DNA from 2 places in the Clostridium sp. JNZ J1-5 genome. Region 1 is predicted to be linked to the other one. Evidence: a T-box and tRNA genes for the amino acid it is inferred to sense, from the RefSeq annotation. Region 1 holds a T-box; the other holds one or more tRNA genes.

Region 1 (3,431 bases):
TTGGTGAACATGTTCTCCTAAAATTTCTCTTAATGCTGCATGAAGCATGTGTGTAGCACTATGATTTTTAGCTATCTTTCCTCTTCTTACTTTGTCTACTTCCAATGTAACTTCTTCATCAACATTGATAGTACCATTTAAAATTTCTACAAAATGAACTGTCTTGCCTCCAATATTCTTTTTACAGTCCTCAACCTTTGCAGTAAATTTATCATTAAATATGATTCCTTTATCTCCTGCTTGACCGCCCATTTCTGCATAAAAAGGAGTAACTTCTGTAACTATTATGCCTTTTGATCCTTCTTCTATTGTGCTTACGAACTCATCATCTTTTATAATAGCCTTCACAACAGAATTTAATTTTAATTTATTATATCCATCAAATCTTGTTTCTATATCTGAAGGAATTGTATCTAATACTTTAACATCTGTTCCCATATAAGTGCTTTCTGCTCTAGCTGCTCTTGCTCTTGCTCTTTGAGCTTTCATCTCTTCATTAAATCCATTAATATCTGCACTTATTCCTTTTTCTTCAAGTATCTCTTCCGTTAATTCAACAGGGAATCCGTAAGTATCATATAATTTAAATACTTTTTCTCCTGATAGCATTTTCTCATTATTTTCTTCTATATCATTAATATAATTTTTTAGTATTTCTATTCCTAAATCAATTGTTTCTCCAAATCTCTCTTCTTCCAATAAAATTACCTTTTTAATGTAGTCACTTTTTTCTTTTAACTCTGGGTAAGCCTCTCCTGAGTTTTTAACTACAACATCCACTATTTTATGTAAAAATGCACCATTTATACCTAATGTTCTTCCGTGTCTTGCAGCTCTTCTTAGCAATCTTCTTAACACATAGCCTCTGCCTTCATTAGATGGAAGAACTCCGTCACTTATCATAACGGACACACTTCTTACATGATCAGTTATAATTCTTAGTGAAACATCTTTATTTTTATCTTCTCCATATTTAGCTCCTGATAATTCTGATGCTTTGTCAAGTATGCTCTTTATAGTATCAACTTCAAATATTGTGTCTACCCCTTGCATTATAGTAGCCATTCTTTCAAGTCCCATACCTGTATCAATATTAGGGAAATCTAATCTGTTATAATTTCCTTCTTCATCTTTATCAAATTGTGTGAAAACAAGATTCCAAAACTCAACAGCTCTATCTGTTTCAGACTTTTCTACAAAATCTTCTGCTGAAACTATTTCACCATTATCCTTATAAAAATGTATCTCAGAACATGGACCACATGGTCCTACCCCATGTTCCCAGAAATTATCTTCTTTTCCCAATCTAAAAATATGTTTAGGATTAACATCAGTTTTAGATGTCCATATTTCATAAGCTTCATCGTCATCTAAATATATTGTAACGTATAACTTTTCTTTAGGTAGCTTTAAAACTTCTGTAACAAATTCCCATGCCCAAGGAATTACTTCATTCTTAAAATAATCTCCGAAAGAGAAATTACCAAGCATTTCAAAGAAAGTGGCATGTCTAGATGTTTTTCCTACATTCTCAATATCCCCTGTTCTTACACATTTTTGGCAAGTAGTGATCCTCTTGTTTGGAGGAGTTTGTAATCCTGTAAAGTATGGTTTCAGTGGTGCCATACCTGCATTTATTAATAAAAGACTCTTATCATTTTTAGGTACAAGTGAAAAACTTTGAAGTCTTAAATGTTGTTTTCCTTCAAAAAACTTCAAATATGCTTCTCTAACTTCATTTAATCCCATTTTTTGCATTCGTAATTACCTCCATTATAATATCTTTAAAATATGTTTTGTGTTTACATCTCTTCTAATCAAAAAAAACTCTCACTCCCTAAAGGGACGAAAGTTTTCGCGGTACCACCCTAATTATATACAATACACAAATCTCAATTATGTAAAATATACCTCTTAAAAACATTATGGCTCCTAGATAGCTTCAATATTCGTATCAAGAAGTTTACACCAACCACTTCCTCTCTATATGACACTAAAATATTTACTCATTCCATTCATCACCTTGCTATATAATTATATGCACTCTCAAAGTAAAGATAGTTTGATTATAAGAAAAAATAGCATTTATGTCAATATTCTAGAAATACTTATATATTATTAAAATAAATAATAATTCAAATCATCGTATATTACTTTTATTATAACACCAATAGGAACCGCTAAAACCATTCCCCAAAACCCTCCAACCTTTCCACCTATTAAAAGTAGAACTATAACAACTAAAGGGTGCATACTGACACTTTCACCTGTTATTTTTGGCGATAATATGTTTCCTTCTACTAATTGTACAGCATATAACCATATAATAGTGTATAGTGCAGTTTTAGATGATGTTAAAAAAGCAACAATCACGGGAAGTACCATTCCAAATATAGGTCCAAAATAAGGTATTATATTAAATAAACCATTTAATATAGAAAGTATTATAGGAAATTTTACTTTTAAGAAAAATAATATAATAAAAGTTAATATACTAACTAATGCGCACAACATAAACTGACCAACAATATATCTTCCTAATATTTTATCTATATCTTTGTTTATCTTTTTTATTATTTTTCTTCCCTTTAAAGGGCATAGTAAAAGAAGCTTGTTTCCTATGTATTCACTATCCGATAAAAAATAATAAGTTATTATTGGAACAATCACGAAAGCCAATGCATTTTCACCTAATTCTCCTGTAGTATCTAAGAGCTTATCAAAAAGATGAATTAGAAAGTTATTTGCTTTATTATATATATTATCAAAAATAGTATATATAGTTTTATTGTTACCTATCAATCTCATTTTATGGTATAGGTTACTAGTGTATTGTTCTATCTCCTCTAATGAGCTACCTAAGCTTAAACTTTCTCTAAATACCGATGGTATTAAAACTGTAAGAATAATTATAGCCCCTATAACCAAACTTAATATTAGAATCAGAGCAGCATTTTGTGACTTTATGCCTCTTTCTATAAGAGCCTTATATAGAGGTCTTAAAGTATAGGATAGTATAAATGATAGTATAATTAAAGATATTATCTCTTTTATTATTGTTACTTTAACTATTAAAAATATAAAAATAGCTATAACTATAAAATATATTATTGGTTTTATAAATTTATTTTTTAATATTTTATTCATCATAATCCACTTCCATTAACTCATGTGGTATAGTTACAAAAGACATTTTTGTATTTTCATTAAAATACAAAACGTTTTTTTCTCCAAGTATTAATTCGCTTATTAAAAATATTTTTTTTCCATCTATCAAGTTTCTAATAAGTCCTGTAGAAATAACTACTCCATTAATTTTAAATGTATTATTATCAAAAATTATATCCTCGATCATTCCTACAATATTCCCGTTGATATCAAAAACGTCCATTCCTTTAAACTCTGAAAGTTTTAACCCTTTATTATCTCTT
Region 2 (3,431 bases), 1.8 Mb from region 1:
AAATCATTAACAAAAGTATTAATACAACTGAAACTACTATAGGTTTAACTTTTGATTTTAACACACTTATAAATACTACAATAGAAGAAATCAATGAAACAACTACTATCACCTCATAAAATTTCAAAGTTATCTTTGTATCTGTATAACTAGCTCCAAAAGCTACCCCCCTTGGAGAATACACTAAATTCCAAGCCTTGATTGCATATCCAAGAGATATGAATGCAAGTAAAAGTGCTCCTATAACTGCCAGCTGTTTACCTGCAAATTTAGTTATACCACTTTTAAAATTAGTTATTTTAGAAAAGTCAGTAGATGTTTGTCTACCAAACACTATCCTATCTCTAGCACTTAAAACAAAATAAATTACCACTGTAGCTATAACTAAAAATACTAACAAAGACATAATTATTCCGTACAATGACTCTATTAATGGTAATTTAAATATAAAAAATGATATGTCCATATTAAAAATTGGATCTTGTACATTAAACTTAGTTGAATTAGTAAACTGAAGTACTCTATACCAGTAGGTTACTGCAAATGAGAATGATATTAACAACGAAACAATAGAGTTAAATAAAATAAATATTTTTCTTTCTCTTTTTTCTCTTAATGTATCTACTTCTACAACAGTCTTAAACTTTATAACGCTCTTCCTTATACTCTTATAATATATCCATATTGCTAAAAAACAAATTGCAAATATGGGAATCATTAATTTTAAGGTAGCAGTTATTTTAGTAAAATATACTGAAAAATAACCTAATTCGCTAAACCATTTAGCGTTAATGATAATATTAAGTATTTGATTTAAAAAGCCTATAATCAAGCCTATAATTAAAATTACTATTATAAAAAGTCTCTTTTTTTTCATATAATCCCCCTGATAATCTTATATATTAATCAATAAGATAACCTTTATTTCTTAATTCATCAATAATTTTTTTCATATTTTCTTTCGTATCTGCCTCTATAGTATGTAGATGAATCCCTCTAGTAAGTGATAACAAAGGTTCAGCATCATACTGTTTTATTTTGCTTATAAAATTTTGGACATCATAAGGTGTTTTTACCATCAACATGGCCTTAATTTCCCCATAGAGAGGATGTTCAACTATCACATCTTTTATCAATCCACCATACTTAACTATAATTTGCAGCTCATTCTCTATATCTTCTCTACTATGGGAAATAGCTATAATTTTTTCTATACCTTTTTTATTATCACTTGGAATCATATATCCTTCTGGAGTTGCTATTATCTTTGTTCCTTCTGCCCTTAGAATAGCTATATCTTTAACTATTACTTGTCTAGTGACTCTTAACTCCTCAGCTAATTCTTGACCTTTTTTAGGCTTCTTTATATCATTTAATAATTCTTTAATATATTCTCTTCTCTCCTTAGATGTCATATTATCACCACCTTAATTTTTACTATCACACATTTTTAATATTTCTAATTCTTTATCATATTTTATATCGTTACTATGATGATTTCTAATTAAATCTAATATTTTTTTATTATCTATATAATTTTTTAAAATATCATATCCTTTTTCTCCATGATTATAGTATATATCTATTTTTTTCGATTTAGAAAAATTTTTAATTTTACCTTTTGTAAATTTATCTAATAAGACTATAATTGATTTCTCTATTAAATTTAAACTTTTTTCTATTTTTCCTATATCATGCAACAAAGCCACTTTAACAAAAGTATATTCCTCTATTTCTATATTGTAATCGCTGTATGCTGCTTTGACATCCCTTGCTGTTCTTATTGAGTGTGTTTGATCATAAACTTTTAGTTTATTAAAAAGATTTAATTCATCTTTATCTAAATATTTATTTATAAAATCCTTATCTTTTTTACTAACTTTAGAATTTATTCCCCAATAAAATTGTTTAACTCTGTATAATATCATTATTCACTACCTCTTGCTATTTAAATAACTAATTATATAATACCACATTATTTTATATCTTTACAAAAATAACAAAGTAATACAAAATAAAATATTTATAAAATAAAAAACAGTCTTGATTAATTCAAGACTGTTTTATGGTGGAGATAAAGAGATTCGAACTCTTGACCCCCTGCGTGCAAGGCAGGTGCTCTCCCAGCTGAGCTATACCCCCAAATGGTGGACCTTCAGGGACTCGAACCCCGGACCTACCGGTTATGAGCCGGTTGCTCTAACCAACTGAGCTAAAGATCCATTGGACCTGGCTACGACCTACTCTTCCACACCGTCTCCAGTGCAGTACCATCGGCGCTTTGAAGCTTAACCTTCGTGTTCGGAATGGGTACGGGTGTTACCTTCAAGCCATAATAACCAGATTATTTTTCCTCGTTACAGATAAAAATTATATCAGCTTTTTTTAATTCTGTCAACGAGTTTTTTGAAAAAACTTTTGTTCTTTCAAAATTGCACAGTGAATTAATATTTGATCAAGCCCTCGATCTATTAGTATCAGTCAGCTTAATGCATTGCTGCACTTACACCTCTGACCTATCAACCTGGTAGTCTTCCAGGGATCTTACTAGCTTACGCTATGGGAAATCTAATCTTGAGGTGGGCTTCACGCTTAGATGCTTTCAGCGTTTATCCCTTCCCGACATAGCTACCCAGCTGTGCTCCTGGCGGAACAACTGGTGCACCAGAGGTCAGTCCATCCCGGTCCTCTCGTACTAAGGACAGCTCCTCTCAAATTTCCTACGCCCACGGCGGATAGGGACCGAACTGTCTCACGACGTTCTGAACCCAGCTCGCGTGCCGCTTTAATGGGCGAACAGCCCAACCCTTGGGACCGACTACAGCCCCAGGATGCGACGAGCCGACATCGAGGTGCCAAACCTCCCCGTCGATGTGGACTCTTGGGGGAGATCAGCCTGTTATCCCCGAGGTAGCTTTTATCCGTTGAGCGATGGCCCTTCCATACAGAACCACCGGATCACTAAGCCCGACTTTCGTCCCTGCTCCACCTGTATGTGTCGCAGTCAGGCTCCCTTCTGCCTTTACACTCTACGCGCGATTTCCGACCGCGCTGAGGGAACCTTTGGGCGCCTCCGTTACCTTTTAGGAGGCGACCGCCCCAGTCAAACTGCCCACCTAGCAATGTCCTGTGACCAGATTCATGGCCGCCAGTTAGAATTCCAGTACTATCAGGGTGGTATCCCAAGGACGACTCCACGAAAGCTGACGCTCTCGCTTCTAAGTCTCCCACCTATCCTGTACAGACAATACCGAAATTCAATGCTAAGCTACAGTAAAGCTCTACGGGGTCTTTCCGTCCAACCGCGGGTAGCAAGCATCTTCACTTGCACTTCAATTTCACCGGATTTGCTGCCGAGACAGTGCCCAAATCATTACGCCATTCGTGCGGGTCGGAACTTACCCGACAAGGAATTTCGCTACCTTAGGACC

The links. A T-box is a leader RNA that pairs with one kind of tRNA and senses whether it is charged. The one in region 1 lies ahead of alaS (alanine--tRNA ligase), so its partner is inferred to be a tRNA-Ala.
Region 2: it has a tRNA-Ala gene. The T-box ahead of alaS (alanine--tRNA ligase) is inferred to sense a tRNA for this amino acid. The anticodon was not compared.

The regions. Positions count from the first base shown of each region.
Region 1 covers NZ_CM132773.1:208,573-212,003, forward strand. The annotation lists gene alaS (alanine--tRNA ligase) at 1-1,758, opposite strand, end outside; T-box leader at 1,839-2,028, opposite strand; gene ACWW38_RS01115 (AI-2E family transporter) at 2,119-3,150, opposite strand; gene ACWW38_RS01120 (PRC-barrel domain-containing protein) at 3,140-3,431, opposite strand, start outside.
Region 2 covers NZ_CM132773.1:2,010,302-2,013,732, reverse strand. The annotation lists gene ACWW38_RS09825 (UPF0182 family protein) at 1-877, opposite strand, end outside; gene ACWW38_RS09820 (3H domain-containing protein) at 903-1,415, opposite strand; gene ACWW38_RS09815 (HD domain-containing protein) at 1,428-1,928, opposite strand; tRNA gene ACWW38_RS09810 (tRNA-Ala) at 2,067-2,142, opposite strand; tRNA gene ACWW38_RS09805 (tRNA-Ile) at 2,146-2,222, opposite strand; rRNA gene rrf (5S ribosomal RNA) at 2,228-2,344, opposite strand; rRNA gene ACWW38_RS09795 (23S ribosomal RNA) at 2,452-3,431, opposite strand, start outside.